One region of the Mesorhizobium sp. M3A.F.Ca.ET.175.01.1.1 genome, then DNA from elsewhere that is predicted to be linked to it. Evidence: riboswitches for the same ligand, from Rfam matches in the RefSeq annotation. Region 1 holds a riboswitch; each other region holds the start of a gene.
What was found. Region 1 has a riboswitch for cobalamin ahead of EN818_RS23355 (CbtB domain-containing protein). Riboswitches for the same ligand answer to the same signal wherever they lie in the genome.
Positions count from the first base shown of each region.

Region 2: it holds a riboswitch for cobalamin, as region 1 does, so the genes downstream of both, bluB (5,6-dimethylbenzimidazole synthase) here and EN818_RS23355 (CbtB domain-containing protein) in region 1, are expected to answer to the same signal.
Region 3: it holds a riboswitch for cobalamin, as region 1 does, so the genes downstream of both, EN818_RS28155 (ABC transporter ATP-binding protein) here and EN818_RS23355 (CbtB domain-containing protein) in region 1, are expected to answer to the same signal.

Region 1 is NZ_SRTP01000011.1:207,173-217,206, reverse strand. Features, by position in the region: gene EN818_RS23370 (isoprenylcysteine carboxylmethyltransferase family protein) at 1-233, opposite strand, end outside; gene EN818_RS23365 (DUF1624 domain-containing protein) at 230-1,234, opposite strand; gene EN818_RS23360 (gamma-glutamylcyclotransferase) at 1,391-2,077, shown strand; cobalamin riboswitch at 2,149-2,348, shown strand; gene EN818_RS23355 (CbtB domain-containing protein) at 2,385-2,564, shown strand; gene EN818_RS23350 (CbtA family protein) at 2,580-3,371, shown strand; gene cobU (bifunctional adenosylcobinamide kinase/adenosylcobinamide-phosphate guanylyltransferase) at 3,364-3,885, shown strand; gene cobO (cob(I)yrinic acid a,c-diamide adenosyltransferase) at 3,887-4,516, shown strand; gene cbiB (adenosylcobinamide-phosphate synthase CbiB) at 4,513-5,502, opposite strand; gene cobD (threonine-phosphate decarboxylase CobD) at 5,501-6,553, shown strand; gene EN818_RS23325 (tyrosine phosphatase family protein) at 6,550-7,062, shown strand; gene EN818_RS23320 (creatininase family protein) at 7,070-7,867, opposite strand; gene EN818_RS23315 (RidA family protein) at 7,938-8,321, opposite strand; gene EN818_RS23310 (ABC transporter substrate-binding protein) at 8,575-9,582, shown strand; gene EN818_RS23305 (ABC transporter ATP-binding protein) at 9,598-10,034, shown strand, end outside.
Region 2 is NZ_SRTP01000003.1:1,768-11,801, reverse strand. Features, by position in the region: gene EN818_RS08055 (exodeoxyribonuclease VII small subunit) at 1-85, opposite strand, end outside; gene EN818_RS08050 (histone deacetylase family protein) at 89-1,015, opposite strand; cobalamin riboswitch at 1,132-1,312, shown strand; gene bluB (5,6-dimethylbenzimidazole synthase) at 1,354-2,091, shown strand; gene EN818_RS08040 (hypothetical protein) at 2,106-3,086, opposite strand; gene ribB (3,4-dihydroxy-2-butanone-4-phosphate synthase) at 3,286-4,386, opposite strand; gene aroC (chorismate synthase) at 4,463-5,578, opposite strand; gene EN818_RS32590 (hypothetical protein) at 5,577-5,726, shown strand; gene EN818_RS08025 (DUF1344 domain-containing protein) at 5,832-6,092, shown strand; gene EN818_RS08020 (histidine phosphatase family protein) at 6,376-6,963, opposite strand; gene fabI (enoyl-ACP reductase FabI) at 7,002-7,820, opposite strand; gene EN818_RS08010 (J domain-containing protein) at 7,929-8,849, opposite strand; gene EN818_RS08005 (RT0821/Lpp0805 family surface protein) at 8,966-9,430, opposite strand; gene pdxH (pyridoxamine 5'-phosphate oxidase) at 9,471-10,034, shown strand, end outside.
Region 3 is NZ_SRTP01000018.1:69,887-79,920, forward strand. Features, by position in the region: gene EN818_RS28140 (efflux RND transporter permease subunit) at 1-1,983, opposite strand, end outside; gene EN818_RS28145 (FAD-dependent monooxygenase) at 2,100-3,668, opposite strand; gene EN818_RS28150 (efflux RND transporter periplasmic adaptor subunit) at 3,671-4,810, opposite strand; cobalamin riboswitch at 5,056-5,260, shown strand; gene EN818_RS28155 (ABC transporter ATP-binding protein) at 5,446-6,231, shown strand; gene EN818_RS28160 (ABC transporter substrate-binding protein) at 6,261-7,208, shown strand; gene EN818_RS28165 (iron ABC transporter permease) at 7,290-8,276, shown strand; gene EN818_RS28170 (phosphatidate cytidylyltransferase) at 8,285-9,220, opposite strand; gene EN818_RS28175 (lysophospholipid acyltransferase family protein) at 9,220-9,879, opposite strand; gene EN818_RS28180 (hypothetical protein) at 9,876-10,034, opposite strand, start outside.

The sequences.
Region 1 (10,034 bases):
GGCTCGGCATTGGGATCGAACGTGGTTCTCGCCCGCAACATGACGCGGATCGCCGTGATCCAAAGCGCAACGACCCCCAGCAGGGCGACCCAGCCGGCGGCAAACAGGATCTCGCCCAAGATGTCGCCGATCCAGGGCAGGGGATAAAGCAAACCGAGCAGGATGCTAAGCACGATCGCCACGACATAGATCACAGGCGGCCAGGGAATGATGCCGTGCTTGGCTCCGTTCATTCTTGTCCTCCCTCCGTCTGGCTTTCCGTCGCCGAGGTGCAGGTGCTGGCGAGATCGGCAAGATGCGATTTCCAGATATCGGTCTGATCGTTGCTGTAGAGCTTGTCCAGTGATCCTTCGCTCTTCAACGCGCCCAGCATGCAGCCACAATAGCTGGAACAGAACTTGGTGTCCTGCTGTTGCTGCTCGCAGGATACCTGGCAAGCGCTCAGGAAACCCGCTTCCTTGTCCTGCGGGGGCGCGGGCATGATCTGCGACAATATCCAGACAGACCCGAACAGCAGCGGTTGGTGGATAAGATAGAAGGCCAGACTGTGACGGCCGATGAAGATGAGCGGATTGGCCCAGCGGCCAGGCATCCAGGCGCCCAGCCGAGCGAGAAGACCGGAGGCCGATGCGAACCTGGCCACGCAGATGCCGGCAAGCACCGCGCCAAACCAGGGGAGCACCGGGACATAATCGTTGGAGCGCGGGTTGGTCGCCGACAGCCCAACCCACCACAGTGCCGGATGGTCGAAGAATTCGGACCGCAGATAATAGGGCGCCGCGATCACGGCCGCAGCGACGATCGCCGTCAGCAACGGCGGCAGCCGCAGAAACGCAAGGCCGAGCAGGCTCGCCAGCGCGATCTCGTGGAGTATCCCGAAGAAGATGAAGCCGTCCGGCGTAGCGACATAGGTGACAGCCGAGATGGCGATCGCCGACGCGGCGACCATGGCGAAACGCTTCCAGAAGCCCGGCCAGCGGATCTGGCGGCCATGGGCGAGGAACAGACTGACGCCGACCAGGAACAGGAAGGTCGAGGCGATGCAGCGCGCATAAATCTTCCACCAGCCGAAAGCGGTCAGGCCAGGTGTGGTGTAGCCGAAGTTTTCGAGATCCCAGGTGAAGTGGTAACTCGCCATCGCGATCAGCGCGATGCCGCGCAGTATGTCGATGGCGATGATGCGACTGTGTTTCGGCTTGTCCTGAACGGCTTCGTTCGTCGTTTGAAGGCTCATGATCTCGCAGTCCGATTCAGTCGTCCCAACGACTATCACGGTTAGGGCCGACAACAGAGGGCGAATGGCTGCTCTCCCGCATTGTGGCGTCTGCTCGGGGCCCTTAAGCTCGCGCCGTCAGTGCCGGCGCGATGCCGGCGGCCCAAGGTGCATCGAATGTCCGCAAGAATGATGTCTCTGACCGAAGAACTGGTTGCCCGTTGTTTTCGGGTCGTCGAAGACAGTGGCCCCGACCCAAATGCCGCGCATCTCGATGACGCCGACTACGAAGCGATGCTCGATGCATTGGAGGTTGAACTCCCCGCCGCCGAGCCGCTCTGGCTGTTCGGCTACGGATCGCTGATCTGGAAGCCTGAGATCGACCATGTCGAGGAACGGGTCGCAGTGGCGCGCGGCTGGCACCGTTCCTTCTGTATGAACATGACACGCTGGCGCGGCACCAGAGAGAGCCCGGGCTTGATGATGGCGCTAGATCGCGGCGGGCAATGCAAGGGCGTCGCCTTCCGGCTGAGCGACGGTGATCGCCGTCAGCAGCTGAACAAGCTGCTTAGGCGCGAGGTGACGCTCAAGCCGACAAGCTACCATCCGCGCCTGCTCAGCTTGGCCAGCGGCAGCGGTCCATTTCGGGCCCTGGGCTTCGTGATCAACCGCAAGGGCACCACCTATACCGGCGTGCTCAGCGAAGGCGAGGTGGTCAGAAGGCTTGCGACCTCCTGCGGCCACTGGGGTTCAGGCGCCGACTATCTCTACAACACCGTCAGGAATCTCGAAGCCCGAGGCATTCACGATGCTCACCTGTGGCGGCTGCAGCAGCTCGTCGCTGCCAGAATCGCCGGCTCCTAGCACACCGAGCCGTGCCGCAATCACGCTCCAGCGTGGCGGAATTTGGTTTGCCGGGGGAGACGATTCTGCCTATAGTCGCCGATGTCGTCGGTTCCGTTTTTGGAGCCAAGAGGGAATGCGGTGAGGGTGGACTTCCTGCCCAAAGCCGTGGCTGCCCCCGCAACTGTGTGCGGTAGTCCTGCCCCATAGACCACTGAGGATTTGCCTCGGGAAGGTGGGGAAGGGCGTGGATCCGCGAGCCAGGAGACCTGCCGGCGACAAGAAAGTTGACTTCTATGCCCTCGGGTGGAGGGCGAAAGGACAAGACATGAATACCGCTTCCTTTTCCCTCGGCGCTTCCGTCTCCTCGCAGTCGCGCTTCATGCAACTGGCGATGGCCGCGCTGCTCGGCATTTTCGTCGTCGGCTTCGTCGGCTTCTCGCATATCGATGCGGTCCACAACGCTGCCCACGACTATCGTCACTCGATGGCTTTTCCCTGCCACTGACGAGGGTTTGACATCATGAATCTGTTTCGCAACGTCGTGTTCATCGCGGCGATCGCCGGGCTCGTGGCGGGTGTGGTTCTCGCCTGCATGCAGGCCTATGCCACCGTTCCGTTGATCCTCAAAGCGGAAGTGTATGAAAAGGCGGGCGAGGGTCATCACCATGACCACGCGACCAACGACAACCCTGTGGGCGCAGCCGCTCCAGCCGCCGGCAGCGCGATGAGCAGCGCAGCCCCGGCGCCCGCCGAGGCAGTTGCCCCAGCCGAGGAGGAGGGCTGGGCGCCGGCCGACGGCTTCGAGCGATTCGCCTTCAATGTCGTCGCCAATATCGTCACCGGCATCGGCTTCGCGCTGATCCTGGTCGCAGTCTCGGAATTTGCGGGCGGCATCGGCAACTGGCGCCAGGGCGTGTTCTGGGGCCTAGCTGGCTTTGCCGTGTTCACACTGGCGCCTGGCCTCGGCCTGCCGCCCGAACTCCCGGCAATGCCGGCGGCCGAACTGCTGCCGAGGCAGATCTGGTGGGTTTCGACAGTCATCGCGACTGCGGCCGGGCTCGGTCTGATTGCCTTCCGCAAGTCGCTGCCGCTGGCCATTCTTGGCGTGGCGCTGATCGTGGCACCTCACATTATTGGCGCGCCGCAGCCGGAAAGCTTCGAGACCGCGATTCCCGAAGGATTGCATCACCAGTTCGTTGTCGCCGTGACGCTCACCGATCTGGTGTTCTGGCTGGTTCTGGGCGCGGTTGTCGGCGTGGTGCGCGGACGCTTCACCGGCACCGCGACCAGCTTGCGCGACAGCTTTGCCTGATCGCGCCGAAGGTCGCCTGACCTTCATCGTAGGCGGTGCGCGCTCGGGCAAGAGCGCGCATGCCGAGACCCTGGTGACGGCAAGCCCGTCGCCCTGGGCCTATATCGCCACAGCGCAAACCTATGACGACGAGATGCGCGAGCGGATCGCGCTGCATCGCGCGCGACGCGGCGAAGGCTGGGTCACCATCGACGCGCCGCTCGATCTGGCGGGCGCAATCGAGGCCTTGCCCGATCACCAGCCGGTGCTGATCGACTGCCTGACATTGTGGCTGACCAATCATATGCTGGCGGACCATGACATCGATGCAGAGTGCCGACGGCTCTCGGATGTGCTGTCGCGCCCGCGCGGACCGTGGTCCGTGGTCTCGAACGAAGTCGGGCTCGGCATCGTGCCGGACAATGCGCTCGCGCGCCGGTTCCGCGACGCCGCCGGACGCCTCAACCAGCAAGTCGCAGCCGTCGCCGACAGCGTGCTGATGATGGTGGCGGGGCTGCCGCTCAAGGTGAAGTGACATGGCCGAGATCGACGACAAGACCATCGACGACAGGGACGCCGAACGCCATCGCGCCAAGATGGCCAAGCGCAAGGCGGTGCAGGATGCCGAGGTGGCCGGCAAGACGATCGAGAAGGGACTGCTGATCATCAACACCGGACCCGGCAAGGGCAAGACCACGGCTGCCTTCGGCCTGGCGCTGAGGATGCTCGGCTATGGCAAGCGTGTCGGCGTCGTCCAATTCATCAAGGGCAAATGGCACACCGGCGAAAAGGATGCTTTCGCCGCCTTCGGCGACCAGGTCGTGTGGCATGCGATGGGTGAGGGGTTCACGTGGGAAACGCAGGACCTGAAGCGCGACATCGCCGCGGCGGAGGCTGCCTGGACCAAGGCCCTGCAACTGATGGCGGATCCTTCGATCAGCCTCGTCGTCCTCGACGAGCTCAACATCGCACTGCGCTACGACTATCTCGATCTGGAGAAAGTGGTCGCGGCGCTGAAAGCGCGCCGCGAGGACCTGCATGTCGTCGTCACCGGCCGCAACGCCAAGCCGCTGCTGGTGGAGGCGGCCGACCTGGTCACCGAGATGGGGCTGACCAAGCACCATTTCACGGCGGGGGTTAAGGCGCAGCAGGGAATCGAGTTTTAGCCGCTGATCAGAATGGTCAGATAGATCACGATCGCCGACAAGACGCCGAACAGCGCAATCAGCAGCCGGTCGGCGATGCGATAGAGTCTTAGCGCCATGCGGATGTCGGTGCTCTCGGCTTCGCGGCGGCCGCCTTCGCCCATGAAGGCATCCTCGACAATCACGCCTGCGTAGCTGCGCGGTCCGGCGAGCGCCAGGTCCAAGGCGCCGGCCATGGCGGCTTCCGGCCAGCCGGCATTGGGGGAGCGGTGCTTCTTCGCGTCGCGCTGCATCACATGCCAGGCATTGCGTGGATCGGCGCCCTTGACGAGGAAGGCCGCCAGCACGATGAGCAGGCCGGTCAGCCGCGAGGCCGGCAGATTGATCAGGTCGTCGAAGCGGGCGGCCGCCCGGCCAAACGCCTCGTGGCGCGGCGTGCGGTGGCCGATCATCGAATCGGCGGTGTTGGCGGCCTTGTAGGCGGCGCCGCCTGCCAGCCCGCCGACGCCGGTCCAGATGGCCGGCGCGACGATGCCGTCGGAGAAATTCTCGGCCAGGCTTTCGATCGCGGCGCGGGCGACGCCTGCCTTGTCGAGCTTTTCGGGATCGCGGCCGACGATGCGCGAAACGGCGATGCGGCCAAGCGTCAGACCGCCCGTTTCGAGTGCATCGGCAACGTCCTCGACATGCTGGGCGAGGCTCTTCTGTGAAAGAAGCGAGGAGCCGAGTATGGCTGCGGCGACCAGCCCAGAGGGAAAGATCAGCCAGAGCAGGATATGCAGCGTCAGCCCGATGGCTGCCGGCACCAGCACGATGACCAGCAATGCCTGGACGCCGCGGCGACGACGCAATTCGTCGGAATCGGTGGCGCGGTTGAGGCTGCGATCAAGAAAGGATATCAGCCTGCCGATCCAGGTTACGGGATGACCGATGGCGCGGAACAGCCAGTCCGGATAACCAAGGGCGAGTTCAACGGCAAGTGACAGGAAGGCGATCAGGATCGACATGAAACTTCTTGCAGGGATTGCGGCGGTGGATCATGGCGGCAGCCTCGGTCGGGCGAGGGCGCTCTTTCCTCACGCACCGCTGCCTTTCGTCGATCTTTCGACAGGTATCAATCCGCACTCCTATCCGCTTTTCGATCTGCCCGCCACCGCCCTGTCTCGATTGCCCGAAGCAGGACAACTGCGCGAATTGGCCGAAATTGCGGCCGCCGCTTACGGCGCGCCGTCGGTGGAGCAGGTCGTGGCTGCGCCAGGCACGCAGGTTCTCTTGCCGCGTGTCGCTTCGCTGGTGAAGCCGGGCAAGGCGCTGGTGCTCGGCCCGACCTATGCCGAACATGCCAGAGCCGCCGCGATCGCTGGTCACGCGGTGGGCGAAGTGAATGATTTCGAGGCGCTGGCGCAAGCCGACCTCGCCGTGCTGGTCAACCCCAACAACCCGGACGGCCGTATCGTCGAGCGGGATCGACTGCTCGATCTTGCCGCGCGGCTGCGCAGCAAGGGCGGCCTCCTGGTCGTCGACGAAGCCTTCATGGATGTCGGCCCGACGGAGCACAGCATTGCCGGGGACGCGCGTGAGAGCGGCATCGTGGTGCTGCGCTCCTTCGGGAAGTTCTTCGGCCTTGCCGGGGTGAGGCTGGGCTTTGCGATTGCGGATCGGCTGACGGCCGAGCGGCTGGACGCGCAGTTCGGCCCGTGGGCTGTTGCCGGACCGGCGCTCGAATACGGCATCCGCGCGTTGGCAGACACGGAATGGCAAACAGCCATGCGACAACGCCTGGCATCCGATGCCCACCGCATCGACGCGCTGCTCGGTCGATTCGGGGTTCCGGTCGCTGGCGGCACCAGTTTGTTCCGTTATCTATCGTTCCCTCACGCTCCAGGCCTGTTTTCGGCACTTGGCGAGCGCGGCATCCTGCTTCGTCATTTTGCCGAGCGGCCACAAGTCCTCCGGGCTGGCCTGCCGGCCGGCGAAGAGGAATGGCAACGGCTCGAAAGCGCGCTTGCCGCCTGGGCCGCGCAGCGCGAGGATGGGCCGAAGGAGATCGCGCGATGATCCATGTCTGTCCCCTGTCGAAGATCGAAGAGACCGTGGCGAGGACCGGGGCCGAGCGGCTGCTGTCGCTGCTTGCCGCGGGGACCGAGGTTACCCGCCCGGCCTCTATCCTGGCGGAAAACCACCTGCATCTGGTCATGCATGACATCGCTGTCGCCCAGGAGGGCATGACCATGCCGGGCGAGGAGCATGTGCGCGCCTTGCTCGACTTCGCCTACCGTTGGGACCGGGCGAAGCCGCTCGTCGTGCATTGCTATGCCGGCATCAGCCGCTCGACGGCGTCGGCCTATATCATTGCCGCTGCGCTGGCGCCGAGGCGCGACGAGGCGGAACTGGCCAAGACGCTGCGCTTTGTCTCGCCATCAGCGACGCCCAATCCGCGGCTTATTGCCGTCGCAGATGCGCTGCTCGGACGCGATGGGCGCATGATCGCGGCGATCGAAGCGATCGGGCGCGGCGCGGATGCCTTTGAAGGAACGCCGTTCGAGCTCGCGTTACAGGCCCAATGATCCTCGCCTAGAGCAGCCAGTCGGCAAGCTTGGCCTTGCGCACATCCCTGACAAGATCGATGAAACCATCGGCTTGATGCTCGGCGGTCAGGCGGCCCTTCTCGGCCGTGGCGATGCCGGCATCGCCGACGACGCCGTTCGGATTGAGGTCGCTGGCGATCCAGGCAAAGGCATGCGTGCCGGTGTGGCGCAGCAGGGCGAATTGCTTTTCGGCGCGGCCGACATTCGAGACGAAATTGTCGGCCTTGCCCATGTCGACGAGGTCCGGCCGGAAATGCAGCATCAGCGAGGTCTCGACATCGCCGCCATGGATGCCGTGACGATCCTCGAGTTCGGTATACATGCCGGCCGGACGGCCGAAGCGCTGCCAGCTCGTCTTCACCGCCAGCATCTTGGCGCGCACGCGCAATTCGCGGGTGGTGATGCCCATGATCTCTTCATTGCCGCCATGCGAGTTGACGACGATCAGCTTCCTGACCCCGGCGCGGGCGACCGACAGGCCAAGCTCGGTCCAGGCGTCCACCAGTGTGGCGGCCGGCAGGGTGAGCGTTCCCGGCGCATGCAGATGCTCGTTCGACTTGCCCACCGCCTGGACCGGCAGGATGCGGATATCGAGGTCATCGGGCAGGCGAGCGATTACCGTTTCCAGCATCCCCATCATGATCGAGGTGTCGGTCGAGACCGGAAGGTGAGGACCGTGCTGCTCGATCGCGGCAAGCGGCAGAACGGCAATCGTGGCTTCCGGATCGATCGAAGCGTATTCGGTCGTCCGGTAGTCGCCCCACCATACGCGTCCGGTCGTCATTTTCGTCTCCCGATTGGTCTGCTGTTCGGCTTGGCGGTGATCTAAAGCGCCTGGCGGCTGCAAGCAATTGCTAGCCTGCGGCTAGAACCTCCACCTCGACCTTGAATTCCGGGCGGGCGAAGCCGGAGACGATCATCAGCGTCGAGGCCGGCGCGGGATCGGAAAAGAGCCGATTTCGGACATCCATATAGGCTTGCAAATGCGCGCGACTAGTGACGAAGGCGTTGATGCGTACGACGTCGTTCAGCGTCAGCCCGGCCTCGCTCAGTATCGCAGCGATATTCCTGAAGCAGAGCTCGGTCTGCGCGTCGGCATCCTCGGGAACGGTTTCATCCGGGCCGATACCGACCTGACCCGAGCACAGCACCAGGCGCTTGCCTGCCGGGATTTCAACGCCGTGGCTGTAGCGCGAGAAGGGCGGCTTGATCGACTTGGGCGCGAGATATTTGAACATGGCAATCTCCTGTCGGGAGGCAGACTAAGGCTCGATTCATGAAACCTGCAAGATGCGGTGCATGCCGCCCGGGCGATTATGGACAGGCGTCCGAAAAATGGGCACGATGCCTGCCGTACAGCATGACCCTTCCGGCCTTGGCAATGACTGCCGCGCAATCAGGCGGCCCAGCCGGTGGCATGTGTCTTGCTTCTTGAACAAATGGAGTCGAGCCCAGCGCGTGGCGCGCCGGAGCCAAGAGAAGGTGATGTCAATGGTCGGAAAAGAGAAGATGCTGGCGGGCGCGATTGCCCTGCTTGCGGCGAGCACGCTGGGCGCGGCCGCCAACGAGAAAGTCACCTTCGGCACCAACTGGCTGGCCGAGCCGGAACATGGCGGCTACTACCAGGCCGTGGCCGACGGCACCTATGCCGCCTGCGGGCTCGACGTCACCATCATGCAGGGCGGCCCGCAGGTCAGCGGCCGGCCGATGCTGCTCGCCGGCAAGATCGATTTCTACATGGGCGGCAACCTGCTCTCGGCTTTTGATGCAGTCCAGCAAGGCATTCCGATGCGCGTCGTCGCCGCCGACTTCCAGAAGGATCCGCAGGTCATCATGTCCCAGCCGGGGCAGGGGCTGGACAAGTGGGAGGATCTGAAGAATGCCGACCAGTATATTCTCGGCGACGAGGGCGCGCAGACCTTCTTCCAGTGGATGGTCACCGAGCTCGGTTTCGACGCGGCCAAGCGCGTGCCCTACACCTTCAACCCGGCGCCCTTCATCGCCAACAAGAAGTCGATCCAGCAGGGCTATGTGACGTCCGAGCCTTTCGCCGTGCAGAAGCAAGGCGGCTTCGTGCCCAATCAATTCCTGCTCGCCGATTATGGCTGGGACACCTATGCGACCACCGTCGAGGTGATGCAGGACACGATCGACAAGCGGCCGGAGGTCGTCCAGTGCTTTGTCGATGGCTCGGCCAAGGGCTGGTACAACTATCTCTACGGCGACAACAAGGCCGCCAACGACTTGATCAAGAAGGACAATCCGGACATGACGGATGAGCAGATCGCCTTCTCGATCGAGCAGCTGAAGAAGTTCGGCGTCGTCGATTCCGGCGATTCGGAAAAGCTCGGCATTGGCGCCATGACCGATGCGCGCATCCAGAGCTTCTACGACAAGATGGTCAAGGCCAAGGTCGCGCAGCCCGGCATCGACATCAAGAAGGCCTACACGCTCGCCTTCATCAACAAGGGCGTCGGCCTGGAGCTGAAGAAAAAGTAAGGCGGCCTGCCTGACATGATCCAGGAGAAAGTGGCGACGGCTGCGGCATCGGGTGAAAACCCGATGCTGCTTTCGCTACGCAACGTCGGCAAGGTCTTTTCCAACAGTGTTACGGCGCTGAGCAAGGTCGACCTTGCGATCCGGGAAGGCGATTTTTTAAGCCTGCTCGGGCCGTCGGGCTGCGGCAAGTCGACGGCGCTCAGGCTGATAGCCGGGCTGTCGACGCCGACCTCCGGTCAGCTCGACTGGCGGGGCCCGCTGGAGCGGTCGAATATCGGCTTCGTCTTCCAGGAGCCGACGCTGCTGCCTTGGGCGAGCGTCTTCGATAATGTCTGGCTGCCGCTTCGCCTCAAGGGAATGTCGCGCACCAAGGCCGAACCGGCGGTGATGGAGATGCTGTCGCGTGTTCATCTCACCGGCTTCGAGAACGCCGTGCCGCGCGAGCTTTCCGG
Region 2 (10,034 bases), on a different contig from region 1:
CCAGATCATCGACGATCTTCTCCAGTGCGTCGAGCGCCTGTTCGAAGCTCATCGCCTTGACGTCCTCATTGCCTTCGCCAGCCATATCCTATCCCTTCATCAGCCGCCCGACATGGGCGGCGACCGAAAATGCCAATCCCTGCAGATCGTAGCCGCCCTCCAGCAGGCTGACGAGCCGATTGCCGCTGTGGCGCCCGGCGCGCTCCATCAGTTGCCCGGTAGCCCAGTCGAAATCATCCTCGGTCAGGTTGATCTCGGCCAGCGGATCGCGATGATGCGCATCGAAACCGGCAGAAATGATGATCAGGGCGGGCGCGAAGGCGTCGATCGACGGCAGCACGCGCGACAGGAAGGCGTCGCGGAACAGTTCGCTGCCGGTGCGGGGGGCCAGCGGCGCATTGACGATGTTGCCGGCGCCGGTCTCGCTCTTTGCGCCGGTGCCGGGATAAAGCGGCATCTGGTGGGTCGAGCAATAGAGCACCGACGGATCGTCCCAGAAAATGTCCTGCGTGCCGTTGCCATGGTGCACGTCCCAGTCGACGATGGCGACGCGCTCGGCCTGGTGCTTCTTCTGCGCGTAGCGGGCCGCGATCGCGGCGGTGTTGAACAGGCAAAAGCCCATCGCGGTGGTCTTCTCGGCATGATGGCCGGGCGGCCGCGCAGCAACGAAGACATTGCTGGCGCGGCCGTCGAAGACGTCGTCGACGGCCGCATTGGCGGCGCCGATCGCCGTCACCGCGGCCTGCCAGCTCTTCGGGCTGGCGCTGGTGTCGGCGTCGATCGAGACGATGCCGCTCTCGGGAATGGCGGCGCGGACGCGGGCAACGAAATCCTGCGGGTGGGCATAGAGAATGGTCGCCTCATCGGCTTCCGGCGCCTTGACGCGATCCAGAGCCGAAAATGAGTCATCATCCAGCACACGCTCGATGGCGCGCAAACGGTCGGGCCGCTCGGGATGACCGGGTGGCGTAAGGTGTTCCAGGAATACCGGATGAGTGTAGAGACGGGTTGTCATGGCGCCTAATCTAGGCACGCGCAGCCCGGATGACCATGTTTCAGCGCCGAATGGCTGGGGAAAATTCGCGCCCGATAGTGTCGCTGACGGCATTGGCGCGGCGCCCGCCTCACGGTAAGGTCGTGTCACTGCCTGGTGCCCGCAACGCGCGGGAGAATCGGGAACACGGTTGAACTCCGTGGCGTGCCCAACGCTGTAAGGGGGACCGCGCCGGCAAAAGCCACTGTCGATGACGGGAAGGCGCCGGACGCGGGACGATCCCGAGCCAGAAGACCGGCCTGGCAGACATGGTCTTGCGCTTGGTCAGGCGCAGGGCTGCTGTCGCAAGGGGAAAAGCGATGCAGGCAGGAGCGGCCGCCGGCGGCGGCGATGACTTTGACCAATTGGCGCGCGAGGCGGTCTACCGGGCGATGTTCACCCGGCGCGACGTGCGCAGCCATTTCGTCGCCGACGATCTCGACGACAGCGTGCTGGCGCGGCTGCTGACGGCCGCCCATCACGCGCCGTCGGTCGGCTACATGCAGCCGTGGAACTTCATCGTCATCCGCGATGCTGAACGGCGCCGCCAGGTGCGCGACCTGTTTTTGGCGGCGCGCGAGCAGGAATTGCCGGCCATCGAGGCGGAGCGGCAGGCGCTCTACCGCAAGCTGAAGCTCGAAGGCATCTGCGAAAGCGCGCTCAATCTCTGCATCACCTGCGACCGGCAGCGCTCGCAGAACTCGCCGCTCGGGCGCTGGCACAATCCGGAGATGGATCTCTACAGCACCGTCTGCGCGGTGCAGAACTTCTGGCTGGCGGCGCGCGCCGAAGGCGTCGGCGTCGGCTGGGTCAGCATCATCGAGACCGAAGCGCTGAAGCGGCTGCTGTCGATCCCCGACCATGTCACGCCGATCGCCTATCTGTGCGTCGGCCGCGTCTCGGCATTCGCGCCGAAGCCGGACCTGGAAGCACATGGCTGGGGCAGGCGCCTGCCTTTGCCCGAACTGGTGATGAGCGAGACGTTTTGCGGCGCCGGCGAGGCACCGCTCAAATCGGCGATCGCCAGCCTCGGTCTCGGCGACCGGCCGAAGCCCTGATCAGGCGGCTGCTATCAAGCCGCCCGGGGCGCATCCCAGCGCGAGCCGCCGAAGGAATTGAGCGCCTTGTCGCGAAGCTCCCTGAACTTCGACGAGGTGTCGGCCAGGCGCCGGTCCCATTCGGGATTGGGAGCCTGGCCCTCGATGGCGGCGAAATAGACCTGCATCAGCGAGGCGATGGCGAAGGGCTCGATGAAGGCCGCCTTGAAAGCCCAGGCAAAGACGATGGCCAGCACGAAGGCCCAGCCGGCAAGCTGCCCGGGCATGACCCACAGGATGGCACCGGCCGGCGCCAGCATCAAAAGGAAGATGACGAAGGACACGCCCCACATGATCACCGCCAGCCAGACGGCGTTCTTGACCATGTGCTTGCCGTTCTGCGCGTAGAGCACGACCCCTTGCCTGGCGGTCTCGAAAGGCGTGTTCGAATTGATGCGGATATTGTAGCCGAGGATGATCTCGTCGACATAGGTCAGCGACAGGCGGATGACGGTGTTGATGAAGCTGACCACGCCACTGAGTCCCGGAATGGGCAGGAAGGCGGCGATGCCGCCGACCAGGCCGGAAATGGCGCGGATCGCGCCCTTCACCAGTTGGTCGACGACGAAAAGGATGTTGGCCTCGGCAAAGCGCTTGGTCACCACCTCACGCGCATAGGCGATCTGGCCCTGGCCGTCGGGCACGTCGTGGCCGTCGATCAGGTGGACGATCACGGCGATGTGGCCGGCCTTGAGGACGTAGAGGATGTATTCGCGGATCCAGTAGACCGCGATCGAAACGACGCCAAAGCCGACAACCCCGCCCCATAGGGCAAACGACATCGGCCCGTCGGGATCGGTGGAGATGTGGCCGACGCCGTAGCCGACGCTGGCGCCGGTTCCGGTCGCCATGATGTAGGCCACCGTGATGCCGAAATAGACGATCATTCGAAAGGCAATGAACGGCCAGGTCCTCATCATGATGGACACCGACCTGCCGACGCTGAAGTCCCACATGACCCCGACTCTCCCGCCTCAGAGAATGGCCGAGGAGGATGCTCTCACCCGCACGTTTGTCAATTGTGGCTGCGGCTCGCGGCTGCCAAAACCGGTGCACAAAGTCGACGGTATGGTTAGCCAGTGGTGTGACCAGGGCCCGCTTGAGCAGGCTTTCGAGCTACCGCTCGGAAGCCGCAAGCGTCACCCTGAATCCCACCTACAGGATTTCGGTCTTGGCGATGTGGATGCCAAAGCCCTCGAGACCAACATAGTGGCGCTCGCGCGAGGCAATCAGGTTGATCGACGAAATGCCGAGATCCTTGAGGATCTGCGCACCGAGGCCGATCTCGCGCCACTCGTTCTCGCGGCGGCGCGCCTCCTCGTGGTCCTCGCGTTCGCCGCTCGCCGGACGGTTGCGCTCCTGGTGGGCGACGCCGACCGAGCCCTCGCGCAGATAGACGATGACGCCGCGCTTGCGCTCGCCCATGGCTTTCATGATCGCGTCCAGCCGGTGGCTGGTGCCGAAGACGTCGGTGACGACATCTTCCGAATGCAGGCGCACCGGAACGTCCTCGCCATCGCGGATGTCGCCGAAGACAACCGCGACGTGGTGCATGGAATCCCAGGGAAGCGTGTAGGTGAAGACCTGCGCCTTGCCGCCGGGCGTGTCGATGTCGGAACAGGCGACGCGCTCGACCAGCGTTTCCTTGCGCTGGCGATAGGCGATGAGATCGGCGACCGAGACCTGCTTCAGGCCGTGCTCCTCGGCGAAAGCCTGCACCTCGGGGCCGCGCTTGACGGTGCCGTCATCATTGACCAGTTCGGAGATGACCCCGATCGGCGGCAGGCCGGCGAGCTTGCACAGATCGACCGCCGCTTCGGTATGGCCCGAACGCATCAAGACACCGCCCTCGCGCGCGATCAGCGGGAAGATGTGACCGGGACGGACGAAATCGGAGGCGCCGACATTGCCGTTGGCAAGGTTGCGCACCGTGAGGGTGCGGTCGTCGGCGGAGATGCCGGTGGTCGTGCCGTGCTTGAAATCGACGCTGACGGTGAAGGCGGTTGTGTGGGCGGAATCATTGTCGGCCACCATCGGCGCCAGGTTCAGCCGCCGCGCCTCTTCGCGCGGCATCGGCGTGCAGACGATGCCGGAGGTGTTGCGGACAATGAAGGCCATCTTTTCCGGCGTGCAGTGAACGGCGGCAACGATCAGGTCGCCCTCGTTCTCGCGCCCGTCATCGTCCATGACGACGACGATCTCGCCGCGCTCGAAGGCGCGGATCGCTTCGACGATCTTCTTCTGGTCGTAGGGCATGAGGTGCTCGCTTCGCTCGCAGGAAATAGGCAGTAGGCAGTAGGGAAAGAAAAAGGCTGTTCGGGCGGCCTACTGCCTATTCCCTACTGCCTATTCCCTTACCTGTCTGTCCTCTGTGCCGCAGATAATGATCCGCGATCGCGCAGGCAACCATGGCTTCGCCGATTGGCACAGCGCGGATGCCGACGCATGGATCGTGGCGTCCCTTGGTCATGACATCGACGTCCTTGCCGTCCTTGTCGATCGACTTCCGCGGCGTCAGGATCGAGGAGGTCGGCTTGACGGCGAAGCGGGCGACGATCGCCTGCCCGGTCGAGATACCGCCCAGGATGCCGCCGGCATGGTTGGACAGGAACACCGGCTTGCCGTCATTGCCGATGCGCATCTCGTCGGCGTTCTCTTCGCCGGTGATGCGGGCGGCCTCGAAGCCGTTGCCTATCTCGACGCCCTTGACGGCGTTGATCGACATCAGGCCGGAGGCGATGTCCTGGTCGAGCTTGGCATAGATCGGCGCGCCGAGGCCCGCCGGCACGCCTTCGGCCACGATCTCGATCACCGCGCCGACCGATGAGCCCGCCTTGCGGATGCCGTCGAGATAGGCAGCGAAGACCGGAACGGACGCTGGATCGGGAGTGAAGAACGGGTTTTCGGCATCGCCGACGAAATTCCAGTTCCAGTTGGCGCGATCTATTCGTTTCTCGCCCATCGAAACCAGCGCGCCGCGCACGATCATGCCCGGCACCACCTTGCGCGCCAACGCGCCGGCAGCCACCCGAGCCGCGGTCTCGCGCGCCGAGGAGCGGCCGCCGCCGCGATGGTCGCGCAGGCCGTATTTGACCTCATAGGTGTAATCGGCATGGCCGGGCCGGTACTGGCGGGCGATCTCGCCATAGTCCTTGGAGCGCTGGTCGACATTCTCGATCAGCATCGACACCGGCGTGCCGGTGGTGATCATCGTCTCGCCGTCTTCGTCGAGGATGAAGCCCGAGAGGATTTTCACCTCATCCGGCTCGCGGCGCTGGGTGACGAAGCGCGACTGGCCTGGGCGGCGCCTGTCCAGTTCGGCCTGGATATCCTCCCGCTTGAAGCGGATGCCGGGCGGACAGCCGTCCACAACGCAGCCGAGCGCGGCGCCATGGCTTTCACCCCAGGTGGTGACGCGGAAAAGATGGCCGAAGGTGTTGTGAGACATGGAAAGCGCCCTGCCCGGCGGCGGAGCCGGCAAACTAAAAGTGGTGCAGCGTTCCTCACGCATCCAAAAGGACGCGCAGCGCTGCACGCTGCCTTCTATTGGCGTTTTCCACAGCGGTCAAACGGTGTTCCGGCGCATCAATCTGTGATCGGGCGGATTTAGTTTTGACACATTCGGTTGGTTTCTGCTCTCTTCCATCCGCCGTTGAGGATCCGCCGCTGACCAGCCGGCGCAATGACCAAAGAGGACGACGATGCGTACCCTGATTGGCGCTGTTGGCGCCATGCTCTTGATTTCCACCGCCGCCTTCGCCGGCCAGACCGAAGGACTGATCAAGAAGGTCGACAAGGACACGCTGACGCTGACGCTGGACGACGGCAAATCCTACAAGCTCAACGCCGAGACCGATCTGGACGCACTGAAACCCGGCATGGACATCGTCATCGCTTTCGACGTGACCAATGGCGAGAACGTCGTTACCGATATGCAGCTGCCGGACAGCGACCAGAATTAGTTCCTCGCTGCGAGGTCTTGGCCAACGCGGTGCGCCGGTAGAGGACCACTTTCGAAATTAGCCGGACGCCGAAAGCTTCGTCATTCTAGGGCGAAGCAAGGAGCGGAGCGACGCGCGCAGACCTAGAATCCATGCCGTTGCGTCGGAGCTTTGCAGCAGTGCAGAACGTTTTCTATTCTGCGCCGCTTTTGCCATTCGGCTAGGTCACGACATGGATCCTAGGGTCTCCGCGACGGAGCTTCGCTCCTGCTTCGCCTAGGATGACGAGGTTGAGGCGTCTGCCTCACAGCCACTCCAGGCTGCGGCCCTGCAGCCGCAGCAGGCGATCCTGCGGAATATCGAGGTTGGCCGCTTGCTTCTTCGACATTCCTTCGACAAGGCGGAACAGGCAGCGCATGACCCCGCCGTGGGTGACGCAGACCGTCTGCCGGTCGAGGGTATCCAACCACGGCTTGATGCGCTCGAGCAGCATCTCGTAGCTTTCGGCGCCCTCACCTGGCGGCTGGAAATCCCATTTGGCGTGCCGGCGTCCGGCGGTCGAACCCGGAAGCCTGGCCTCGAGCTCGCCAAAGGTGAAACCCTGCCAATCGCCGAAACTCAACTCCACAAGACGTGGATCGGTGCGGTAGGCGAGCGGATCGAGTGCCATCGCCGCGCGCATCAGCTCCATCGTCTCGCGCGTGCGGCGCATCGGGCTGGCGACGAAGTCGAAATCGGTGGGCTTGTCGACGAACTCGGCCAGGCGGCGACCGTTGCGGGTCGCCTGCGCGCGGCCGAGCGCGTTTATGTCTGTATCCGCCTGTCCCTGCAGCCGACCCTCGACATTCCAATCAGTCTGGCCGTGGCGCGCGATGTAGACGAGCGGATACATCAGTCTTCCGGAGCTCGGGCCAGGGCCGGGACGGAGGATCAGTCCTTGATGGTCGAGATGTCCGGCGCGTCGACCGCCTTCATGCCGACGACGTGATAGCCGGAATCGACGTGATGGACCTCGCCGGTCACACCGCGCGACAGGTCCGACAGGAAATAGACGCCGGAATCGCCAACCTCTTCCTGCGTCACTGTCTGCTTCAACGGCGCGTTGTATTCGTTCCACTTCAAAATATAGCGGAAATCGCCGATGCCGGAGGCGGCAAGCGTCTTGATCGGGCCGGCCGAGATGGCGTTGACGCGGATCTTCTTGGCACCGAGGTCGACCGCGAGATAACGCACGCTGGCTTCGAGCGCCGCCTTGGCGACGCCCATGACGTTGTAATGCGGCATGACCTTTTCGGCGCCGTAATAGGTCAGCGTCAGCAGCGAGCCGCCTTCGGCCATCAACGGCTCGGCGCGCTTGGCGATGGTGGTGAAGGAAAATACCGAAATGTCCATGGTGCGCAGGAAATTGTCGCGCGTCGTCTCCACATAGCGGCCAGTCAGCTCGTCCTTGTCGGAAAAGGCGATGGCGTGGACGAGGAAGTCGAGCTTGCCCCAGTGCCTGGCGATGTCGTCGAACACCGCGTCGAGGCTTGCCGGATCGGTCACGTCGCAATGACCGGCGACATGTGCGTTGAGCTCCGCCGCCAGCGGCTCGACGCGCTTCTTGAAGGCTTCGCCCTGATAGGTGAGCGCGATTTCGGCGCCGTGATCAGCGCAGGCCTTGGCGATGCCGAAAGCAATCGACCGATTGTTAGCGACGCCGAGGATCAGGCCTCGCTTGCCGGCCATCAGGCCTTTTGCACCCGCCATGTGAAAGCTCTCCGCAAGAATATCTGCTTCGTGGAGAGCCCTATCGCACAGGCACAAGGCCCCTTCAAGCGCCGAAAGCCGGCTGTGGAGGCGACAGAACTGCGCCGGTCACCCTTTTGCGCGGCGCATCAGGGCTTCGAGCTCGGCGTCGCCGCCTTCCGGCAGCATCAGCCGCACATGCGCGTAAAGATCGCCATGACCGCCGGCTTTTTCCGGCAGTCCCCTGCCCTTGAGGCGCAGAACCTTGTCCGAACTCGACCATGCCGGAACATTGACGGCGAGCTTGCCGGTGGGCGTCTCGACCGCCACCTTGGCGCCGAGCACCGCGTCTGCCAGGTCGACGGGCAGGTCGACATGCAGGTCGCGGCCCTCGATGCGGTAGCGCGGATGGCGGCGGATATGGATCTTGACCAGCGCGTCGCCGGGCTGGCCGGGCCCCTGCTCGCCCTGTCCCTTGAGCCGAATGGTCTGGCCCTCCTCGACATAGGCCGGCAGCTTGACCGCCATCTTGCGGCCATCCGGGAACATCGCGGTTACTTTCTCGGCGGTGGCCGCCTCTTCGACGCTGATGTCCAGCGTGACATTCAAATCAGCGGCCTGCGCAGGCTGGCGGCGCTCGCCCCGGCCTGCACCGCGGGAGAAGGCATCGCCGAAGATCTGGCTGAAAATGTCGCTGTTGCCGTCGAACGGGTCGCCGCCCGGGCGTCCGGTGCGAAATTCGAAATGCGCGCCGCCAGGACCTTGCTGGCGACGGAAGCCGGCGAACGGATCGCCACCGGCCGCGCCCTCGAAGCCCTGGAATTTCGGCTTGCCGTCGGCGTCGATCTCGCCACGGTCGTAGGCGGCGCGGGTCTTCTCGTCACCGACGATCTCGTAGGCCTGATTGGCGGCGGCAAAACGGTCCTTCGCCTTGGGATCATTCGGATTCTGGTCCGGATGATGCTTCTTGGCGAGCTTGCGGTAGGCCGATTTTATGTCCTTGGCCGATGCGTTTTTGGCAACGCCCAGCACCTCATAGGGGTCGCGCATGTTTCCTGCCTGCAAGAGAGAATTGAGTCACAGTCGCCCCCTATATGCGCTTGGATAGGAAGAAATTCCAGTGGCGCAAGAGGAAACCGACAAGCGAAAATCCGGGCGCCCCGAAGTCAGAGCGCTTTGAATTGCTGCATGCGCCAGCCGCCAGTGCCGGCCATGCACAACTGACCTTTGTACATGACGACGCCGTCGAAGCTCTCCCGCGTGGCGGCGAAGCTGCGGCAGGTCAGCCCGCCATCCTTCAGTTCCACCAATTCAGTGATGGAGCCGCGCGAGCCGGTACCGGCATTGGCCCATGGCACCGCCTGGCCGCCGAGTTCGCGGATGTCGGCCGAGGAGACCGCGTTGCCGATGGTGGTCTGGTCGGAGTCGTTATCGCCGGCAGCCGGCGCGGCAGGCGAGGGAGACGCGCTGGAGGTGATGATCGAGCGGTCGACCTCGGCCTTTTCGAGGCTGAAGCCGCCGGCGCCGCAGGCGGCAAGCGGAAGCGCCAGCGTCAGCAACGCAGCCTTGAGGCTGGCCGAAGCGATAGCGCTCCATTGCCAGTTGTCAAAAGCTTGCGCGATACGCGACAATCGGCCCACTCCTCCGTAACCGTAAAAAATTCGGAAAACTATGAACGAAACTGAGTTAACAAGCAGTGACTTCACCGAGGCCTCGGAGCCGTTCCGGCTCTTCGCCGAATGGCTGGACGACGCCACAAAAAGCGAGATCAACGATCCCAATGGCGTGGCGCTGGCAACCGTCGACACCGATGGCATGCCGGATGTGCGGATGGTGCTGCTCAAGGGGTTCGATGAAAACGGATTCGTCTTCTACACAAATTTCGAGAGCGCCAAGGGTCGCGAGATTCTTGGCACGATGAAGGCGGCGATGTGCTTCCACTGGAAGTCGCTGCGCCGCCAGGTGCGCGTGCGGGGACCGGTGGAGATCGTCACCGACGCCGAGGCCGACGCTTATTACGCGACACGGCCACGCGGCAGCCGCATCGGCGCTTGGGCGTCGAAACAGTCGCGGCCGCTGGAAAGCCGCTTCGCATTGGAGAAGGCGGTGGCGGAGTACACGGCGCGCTATCCGATCGGTAACATCCCGCGGCCTAAGCACTGGTCAGGCTTCCGCATCGTGCCGACCACGATCGAATTCTGGCACGACCGTCCGTTCCGGCTGCATGATCGGCTC
Region 3 (10,034 bases), on a different contig from region 1:
GCCGACAGGCGGGCCGAGCTCCAGCGGCGTGACGCGGGCCATGACGTCGTCGAAGCCGGTCGACAACTGCTTCTCCAGCCGGTCGATGACCGCCTGGCGCACGGCGTGGCCCTTGGTCACTACGACCGCCTGGGCGAAGAAGTCGTTGGCAAGCTGTGCGTCGAGCGGCAGGTAGAAGCGCACCGCGCCTTGCCCGACATAGAAGCTCCAGTGGTCGATGTCGGGATCGGTGGCAAGCAGCTTCTCGACCCGCTCCACAACCGCATCCGTCGACTTGATCGAAGCGGTACGCGGCAAAGTGAGGTCGACCATGACCTCGGGCCGGTCCGACTTCGGGAAGAACTCCTGCCCCACAAAGCCCATCGCCACGACCGACAGCGCGAACAGCCCGGCGGTTGCCGACAGCACCAGCCACTTCGCCCGCATCGCCGTCTCGAGCAGCGCCTGGAAGCCGCGGGCAATGCGCGAGGGCTGATGGCTGCCACCATGGCCCTTGATGCGGTCCGGCAGAAGGAAGACGCCGGTGAGCGGCGTGAACAGCACCGCCACCACCCAGGAGACGACCAGCGCGATGGCAACGACGGCGAACAGCGAGAAGCAGTATTCCCCGGCGCCACTCTTGGCGAAGCCGACCGGCACGAAGCCGGCGATCGTCACCACCGTGCCGGTGAGCATCGGGAAGGCGGTGGACGTATAGGCGTAGGTGGCTGCCGAGATCTTGTCGTAGCCTTCCTCCATGCGCGAGATCATCATCTCGACCGCGATCATGGCATCGTCGACCAGCAGGCCGAGCGCGATGATCAGCGCGCCGAGCGAGATGCGCTGCAGCGAGATGCCGAAATACTCCATGGTGACAAAGGTGATCGCCAGCACCAGCGGGATGGCGACTGCCACCACGACGCCGGGCCGCCAGCCAAGCGCCAGCAGCGAGACGGCGAGCACGATGGCGATCGCCTCGCCGAGGCTCTTGGTGAACTCGCCGACGGATTCCTCGACCACATGCGACTGGTCGGCGACCAGGCCGAGTTCGGCGCCGAGCGGCAGTTCGGCCTCCATCTCATGCATCTTTTCCTTGACGTTCTCGCCCAGCGCCAGCGCGTCGCCGCCCGAGGTCATCGAAATGGCGATGCCGACCGCCGGCTTGCCGTTGAAGCGGAACATCGGTTGCGGCGGGTCGGAATAGGCGCGCTTGACCTCGGCGACGTCGCCCAGCCGGAAATAGTGGCCGTTGGCGTAGAAGTTGATCGCCTTCAGGCTCTCCTCGGAGGTGAAGCTGCCGGAAACGCGGATGGCGATGCGCTCGGGTCCGGCATCGACCGTGCCGCTCGGGGTCAGCGCGTTCTGCGCCTGCAGCGCCTGCGACAGCGTGCCGACGTCGAGGCCGAGCGCCGCCACCTTCTGAGTCGAGAATTCGAGATAGATCTTCTCGTCCTGCTGGCCGACCAGGTCGACCTTGGCGACGTCCTTCACGGTGAGCAGTCCGGCGCGCAGGCTGCTGGCCAGGTCCTTCAGCTCGCGATGGCTGAGGCCGTCGGAGGTGAGCGCATAGATCAGCGAATAGGTGTCGCCGAACTCGTCATTGTAGAACGGCCCCTGGACGCCGGACGGCAAGGTCGGCTTGATGTCGTCGAGCTTCTTGCGCACCTGGTACCAAAGCGGCTGCACCTGGTCGCCCGCGACCGTGTCCTTCAAATTAACGAAGACGACCGACTCGCCAGGCTTGGTATAGCTCTTGACGTAGTCGAGGTCGGGCAGCTCCTCGAGCTTCTTCTCGATGCGATCCGTGATCTGCTCCACCGTGTCGCTGGTGGTGGCGCCGGGCCACATCGTCTTCACCACCATGGTCTTGATGGTGAAAGGCGGGTCCTCCTCGCGGCCGAGGCCGCCATAGGCGTAGAGCCCGGCAAGCGCCGCCGCGATCATCAGATAGACGACGAAGCTCCGGTGGCGCAGCGCCCATTCGGAAAGATTGAAGCTGGTCATGATGCGGTTCCTTCTCAGGCGCACAAAAGCGCGTTCCGCCGGCGGCTGCCGGCTGGCGAAAACAACTGACGGTTGGGTTCGGTCGGCACCCGCCCTCGGGCGGGAGCCGTGGAAGTTCAGGCCAGGCTGTGCATCGTACCCGGCACGCGGTAGGGCGCCCGCTCGGCTAGCCGCGGCCTGATGGCGAGGCTGGCGAGATAGCGCTGGAAGCTGGCTGCTTCTTGAACTGGCGAGGCGAGTCCGACATGGCCGTCCGGCCGCACCAGATAGGCGGCGTCGCGCTGCAGGCCGGCTTTCCCGGCCGCCTCCGACCATGCGAACGCGTGGACCGGGATCCCGGTCGATGCCAGCATCGCCCGGAACTCGGCATTGACCTCGCCATAGACATGGACCTGCCAATCCAGCGACCGCAGCGGCTGGAAATTGTCGCTGCTGCCGTGGACGACATAAGGCAGGCGATCCCCGCCGCTCACCTTGCCTGCCGTGCCCGAGCTGATCGGCCCGGCGCGATACTGGATCGCTGCCTGCGAGATCAAGCCGAAGAAGGCGCGCGAGCCGAACGATGTGTGGAGCAGCGCGTTCAGGAACTTCGGCATCAGATAGCGCCGGAACAGCCCGATCAGCCGCGAGCGGCTGGTGATGAACCGGAAAGCGGTATCGGTGCTCTCGATCAGCTTCTTCGCAAAGGCGATGCGTTCCGGCTCGTAGCTGTAGAGCAGGCGCGGATCGGCTCGCCCCTGCACGACCGCGGCGAGCTTCCAGGCGAGGTTCACCGCGTCGCCCATGCCGGTGTTCATGCCCTGGCCGCCGGCCGGGCTGTGGATGTGGCCGGCATCGCCGACCAGGAAGACGCGGCCGACGCGGAAGCGTTCCGCGACCCGGTGGTGGACGCGGTACGTCGAGAACCAGTTGACTTCATGGACCTTGACGCCGGTGTCGCGCTCGATGTCTGCACGGATCGCCTCGAAGGTGATCGTCTCGTCGGCCTCATGTGCCTTCGGCACGATGCCGATCAGCCTCGCCGAGCCGGACTGCCGGACCGGCATGACGATCGCGAAACCATAGGTGCTGATCGTCGTGTCCATGCCGTTGCGGGTGATCTCGCCGCTGCCTTTGACGTCGGCGACGTAGAAGGACTGCTCGTACGTGCCGCCGGGGAAGCCGATGTTCAGCCCATGGCGCACGGCACTGCGGGAGCCGTCGCAACCGGCGAGATAGGCGGCGCTCACGGTCTCGGTCTTGCCGTTCCGCAAAAGGGTCGCGATGACCGCTTCGCCCTTGTCCTGGAAGGCGACGAGCTCCGTGCCGCGCTCGACCTCGACGCCGGCACGCTCCAGATGCGTGATCAGCACGCGCTCGTGGATATGCTGCGGCAGCGCGAAGGCGAAGGAATAAGGACTGATGCCGCGGCCGAAATCGGAGAGCGGCAGCCTCGCGGCGACGCCGGACGGCGTGTGTATCGTTAGCTGCTCCAGTCTAACGCCCTCGGCAAGGACATCCTCGACGATGCCGATCTGGCGATGGAACTCCAGCGTGCGCGCCTGGACGGCCAGCGCCCGCGACGTTTCGCCGGGAGCCGCCGCCTTGTCGAAGATGCGCACCGGCACGCCGAGCCTGGTCAGCCAAAGTGCGAGCGTCAGCCCGGTCGGGCCGGCGCCGGCGATGAGGACCTTTGTCTTGGACATGGTCATTGTCCTTCTCCCTCAACGATACGAACTTTTTCGTGTTCCCGCAGCCGGTTTACGCCGGCGGTGACGACCACATCGCCCTGGCCAAGCCCGTCGCTGACGACGACCCGATCGGTCTCGTAGCGAGCGACGGTGATGGGCCTCAGTTCCACCCCCGACGCGGCGGTGACCACCCAGACGGCCGGCTTGCCGTCCTTGTCGAACAGCGCGCTGCCCGGCAGCACCACGACCGGCGTGCCGGCCACCTCGGCGCGGCCGGAAACGCTGGCACCGAAGCGCATTTCTTGCGGAGCGTTCTCGAGCGAAACCTTGACCTGGAAAGTGCGGGTCGCGGCATCGGCCATCGGCGCGATCTCGCGGACGGTGCCGATCGCGGTGATCGCCGGATTGCTGAGCAGCGAGACAGTGACCTGCGGTGGCCGCTTCGTGTCGGGCGTGTTGGCGAAGGCGGCTTCCGCGATCGAGAACACCGCGTCGCGCCCGCTCGGATCGGCAACGCGCACCACCATCTGGCCGACAGCGACCGACTGTCCGGCCTCGGCACCGGTGGCGGTGACGATGCCGTCGAATTCAGCATGCAGTTCGGTATAGGCGACCTGGTCCTTGGCCATCTCGAAGGCGATGTTCGCCGATTTGAGCTTGGCCTGCGCCGAGCGCAAATTCTTCAGCGTCGCGTCGTAAGTGGCGCGCGTGGTGAACCCTTTGGCGAGCAGCGCGCCGATGCGGACCTCGGCGGCGCTTGCTTCGACGAGCACGGCTTGCGCCGCCGCGACATCGGCCTCGGCGCTGGCGAGCCGGTTGCGATAATCCTGGTCTTCGATGCGGGCGAGCACCTCACCCTTCTTCACCGTCGAGCCGATCTCGGCGATGCGTTCGAGCAGCTTGCCGGATACGCGGAAGCCGAGGTCGCTTTCGAGCCGCGGCCGTATCTCACCGACGGCCGTGCGGGTGTCGGCGCTGCGGGTCGGGGCGACCGCCATGGCCTTGACCAGTTTCATCTCCGGCGCGGCGGGCTTTGCGTTCGAGGCCTCGCTGCGTGCGCCGTGCCAAACCATGGCGGCGCCGCAGGCGAGGATGGCGATCGAGCCGGCGACAAGGCGGCGCCTCAGCGGCCTGTTATGGAAAAGTGCGGCAATCATGTTGTCTCCGTGACCAAGGTTGCGGTCGCGCCGGGAGGATGCTGCGACCGGAAAATGTTGGCTGGGAGCGATCGGCGTTTTGGCCGGTCTTTCGCCAGCCCGATCTTTTTGCGTTTTCGGGCCCGCGAAATCCCGAACGCTTTCTGAAGTTTTTCCGATGTTTGGCTGAGGCAGTGCCGGAAATCGGGATTTTCGCAAGCCGGCGAGATTGCACGGAAGCCAGTTGCGACTCGTGCGCGGGCGACCTAGGATGGCTGCGTCATGGTCCCGAGCCGCAAGGCGAAGGGTGAAAAGGGAACACGGTGAGATCCGCCTCGGGTCGATGCCGTGGCTGCCCCCGCAACTGTGAGCGGCGAGCTCCATCTGAAAACCACTGGCCGACAAGGCTGGGAAGGCGGATGGCGCGGCGACCCGCGAGCCAGGAGACCTGCCATCGACACGAGTTGACCGGACGGGGTGTGCCGGGAGGAGACGCGGCGCCGGTCTGTCAGCCGGCCGTCCAGCATCCTTCCGTCGCCATTTGGAGAGTGACGGAATGTTGGACGGCTCCATCGATCGCCACGAGTGCGCGCCCTGCCGAAGCTATTTGCTCGGATCAGCCGGCCTGATTCGAAAAGCCGTTCGGGAGAAGCTCCATGACTGAGCTTCTCGAAGCTCGCAGGCTGACGGCCGTGGCAGGCGGCAAGCTCCTGGTCGATGGCGTCAGCCTGTCGCTCACTCCGGGCGAACGGCTGGCCATCGTCGGGCCTAACGGTGCCGGCAAAACCACGCTCTTGCGCATGCTGTGTGGTGCTCTGCGGCCGGCCAGCGGCGAGGTGCGCCTGGCCGGACGCCGGCTGGATAGGATCACGCAGGGCGAGCGTGCACTCAGCATGGCCGTCGTCGGCCAGGCCGACCAGCCTGATCCGCGGGTTACTCTCATCGACTATGTCGAGCTTGGCCGCGTCCCGCATATCGGCATCAGGCGCAAGCGCGAGGATCGCGATATCGTCGTGGATGCGCTGCGCCGGACCGGACTCTTGCCGCTGCTTTGCCGCACGATCGGCTCGCTGTCCGGTGGCGAACGGGAACGTGCGCAACTCGCCCGTGCCATGGCGCAGGAGCCAAAAATCCTGTTCCTCGACGAACCGACCAACCATCTCGATCCGCGCGCCCGCGGCGACCTTCTCGACCTTGTCGCGGACTTCGGCATGACCGTCGTTGCCGTGCTGCACGACCTGTCGCTGGTGGCGCCCTTCGCCACCACGGTGGCGGTGATGAACAATGCCCGGCTGCATGCGCTGGCGCCGCCGCGCGAGGCGCTTGACGCCCAGCTCGTGCGCCAGGTCTTCGGCATCGATGTGCTGCGTCTGCCGCATCCGACAGAAGACCGCGAGCTCACCGTCTTCGACCTTGCCAACGGCGCATCCTCGCCATCCTGAACCTGTCCAAACAAAGGAGCACCTGTCCCTTGAAACGCATCGCGCTGTCGTTTGCCTTTTTGCTCGCCGCCTCGCCGGCCTTCGCTTTTCCGGTCACCATCGACAGCTGCGGCAAGCCGCTGACCTTCGAGGCGCCGCCAAAGCGTGCCGTCATTCACGACCTCAACATGGCCGAGATGGCCTTCGCGCTGAAGCTGCAGTCCTCGATCGTCGGTCTCACCGGCATCACCGGCTGGTACAAGGTCGGGCCGGAGTTCAAGGCCGCGCAGGGCTCGATCCCGGAACTCGCGCCGAAATATCCGACGCTCGAGAATCTGATCGCCGTGCAGCCCGATTTCTTCTTCGCCGGCTGGTACTACGGCATGAAGCCGGGCGGCGAGGTAACGCCGGACACACTCGCCCCGCACGGCATCAAGACGCTGGTGCTGACCGAAAGCTGCGTCCACCTCGACAAGGACCGACCTGCCGCCTCGATGGACCTGCTCTATGGCGACGTCGAGAAGCTGGGCAAGATCTTCGGCAAGGAGGCCGATGCTCAAAAGCTCGTCGCTGGCTGGAAGGCCGAGCTCGCCGACCTCACGGCGAAAATTGGCAACGCCAAGGGCACCCGCGTCTTCCTCTATGATTCCGGCGAGGACAAGCCTTTCACCGCCGGCAGGTTCGCCATCCCGAATGCCATGATCGCAGCCGCCGGCGGCGAGAACATCATGGCCGACATGGAGACGAGCTGGGGCAACACCGACTGGGAGACGGTCGCCTCGCGCAATCCGCAATTCCTCATCCTGCTCGATTACCAGGACGGCGGCGGCTACAAGAAACTGCTCGATTTCCTCAAGGCCCATCCAGCGATGAAAGAGACCGACGCCGTCAAGAACGAGCGCTTCGTGGCACTGCGCTACGCCGAGCTGACGCCCGGTCCCGCCAATATCGAAGCGATCGGCAAGATCGCCAGGGCCATGCATCCGGAAGCGTTTTAGGTCTTGAGCTGAGCTGGGAGTGTTATTGTTGACGGATCGCCTGACGACGTGAATCTACACCACCGATCGTTCGTCTTGTCGATAGCCCTGGGCGCGGCTCTCCTGGTCGCGCTCGCCCTGCTGTCGATCGCCTATGGCTCGACATTGATACCTTTGCGCGAGGTCCTCGGCGCGCTGGCGCATACCGCCGGGCTGGATGGCCCCGCCGTTCCCGGACCCGTGGGCAGCATCGTCGTCGACCTCAGGCTGCCGCGCACCCTGCTGGCGATCGCGGTCGGCGCCGGCCTTGGCGCCGTCGGTGCGCTGCTGCAGACCGTCAGCCGCAACGACCTAGCCGATCCGTTCCTGTTCGGCCTCTCCTCCGGCGCCGCTGCCGGCGCCGTTTCGGTCATCACCGCCTTCGGCGACAGGTTTGGAATATGGACCTTGCCGGTGGCGGCGTTCACCGGCGGCATATTGGCGGCGACAATCGTGCTGCTCCTGGTCTCACGGGTGAGGGGGCAGGGCCCCGAGCGGCTGATCCTTGCCGGGCTCGCCGTATCCTTCATGTTCACCGCGCTTACCAACTATCTCGTCTTCGCCGGCGACCAGCGCGCCGCCCATTCGGTGCTGTTCTGGACCATGGGCGGGCTTGGGCTTGCCCGCTGGGACAATATCGGGCTGGCGGCGCTGGGCGCCGGAATCATCCTCGCCTACGGCCTCTGGAACCACCGCCGCTTGGACGCCTTCCTCGCCGGCGAAAGCGCTGCCGAAAGCCTCGGCGTGCCGGTGGCGCGCATGCGCCGGACGACGTTCCTTGTCGCCGCCTTGGCCACTGCCATCCTCGTCGCGGTCGCCGGTGTCATCGGCTTCGTCGGGCTGATGATCCCGCATCTCGGCCGGCCGCTGGCTGGTCCGCTGCATCGGCCGCTGATTGCAGTCTGCGCGCTGTTCGGCGCGATCCTGCTGCTGGCCAGCGATCTGCTCGCCCGCACGCTGCTGCCGCCGCAGGAATTGCCGATCGGCATCATCACCAGCTCGCTCGGCGCCTTCTTCGTCGTCACGCTCCTGATGCGCAGGCGGATCTAGCCGGCGGATCAAACCGTCCAGAAATAGCGCACGATGTGGAAGAAGATCGGTGCGGCGAAGACCAGGCTGTCGGTGCGGTCCAGCATGCCGCCATGGCCCTCGATCAGGTGGCCCCAGTCCTTGACGCCCTGGTCGCGTTTGATCGCGGAGGCGACGAGCCCGCCGAGGAATCCCATCGCGCAGGCGATGAAGGCGACGGCCGAGGCCTGCAGCGGTGAGAACGGCGTGATGAAGGCGAGCAGCGCGCCGAGCAGGCTCGACGCGACCAGTCCGCCGATCAGGCCTTCCCAGGTCTTCGACGGCGAGACCGTCGGCGAGAAGCGGTGTTTCCCGAACAGCTTGCCGAAGATGTACTGCAGCACGTCGCTGCCCTGCACGACGATGATCAGGAAGGCGATCAGCAGAAGGTTGCGGCCTTCGAAACCCGGCACGTTGAGCGTCAGCAGGGCAGGGACGTGGCTGACGCAGTAGACCGAGATCATGATCGCCCATTGCTGAGCCGAGACGCGTTCCAGGAAGCGTTCGGTGTCGCCATGCAGCGCCGTGATCGCCGGCATCAAAAGGAAGCAATAGACCGGGATGAAGATGACGAAGAGCCCATACCAGGCGGTCCACACCAGCCAGTACTGGACCGGTATGACGATGCCGAACATGCCGAGCAGCACCCAATGGTCGCTACGGCGGCTGTGCGTCAGCGTCACGAATTCGCGCAGCGCCGCGAACGAGATCAGCGCGAACAGGATCGTCATGCCGTAACGGCCGAAGAAGAAGGCGACCGTCATCAGCGCCACCATCACCCACCAGGCGTTGATGCGCTGGGTGAGGTTGACGAGCGTCGCGCTGAGCGGCTTCGGCGCGCGCATCGAAAGGATGCCGGAGGTGACGCTGGCGGTGCTCAGCACCACGAAAAGGCCGATGATCAGTATGCTGATTTCGTGGCGCATCAATCGTCTCGTTCGGGGCGCGGATTGAGCGCCAGAAGTTCGGCCCGGGCGCGCTCGAGAAAGGCGCGGCGCTCCTCGCCCGGCGCCACCGACACCGGCGCGCCGAAGACGACGCGGCAGAGCAGCGGCACCGGCAGGAACTGGCCCTTGGGCAGCACGCGCGACATGTTCTCGATCCAGCAGGGGATGAGCTCGACGTCCGGGCGCGCCATCGACAGATTGTAGAGCCCGGAGCGGAACGGCAGCAGCTCGTCGCTCATGTTGCGGGTGCCTTCCGGGAAGATGATCAGCGAGTGGCCCTGGTCGAGCACCGAGAGCATGACCGAGATCGGGTTCTCTTCCGGACTGGTCCATTGCCTGCTGATCAGCACGGAGGACAGCATGTCCTCAGCGATGAAGCGGCGCAGCCGCGACTTGCCCCAATATTCGGCCGCGGCGATGGCGTGCGTGATGGCCCGCTCCTTCTCGCTGAGGCAGGCCGACAGCAGGATGAAATCGCCATGGCTGGTGTGGTTGGCGAAATAGATGCGCTGCCGCTCCGACGGCTGGCTGCCGCTCCAGATCGGGCGCACGCCGGTCACCGCCCAGGCCAGCGCCGACAGGCCGACGGAGGTCGCCGTCTGCAACAAGGTGAATGTCCTGAGCGAGAGCCTGCTCATCGCGGCATCCAGAAACCGGCCGTCAGGAACGCAACGACGAAGATCGCAAAGGCGATCCGCTGCCGGGTGAGCAGGCGGCGCGTGCCGGCGATACGGTCGTCGAGGGGGCGCTTGTTGGCCGGAGCGGGCTTCAGCCGCATGCGCGCCAGAAGGTC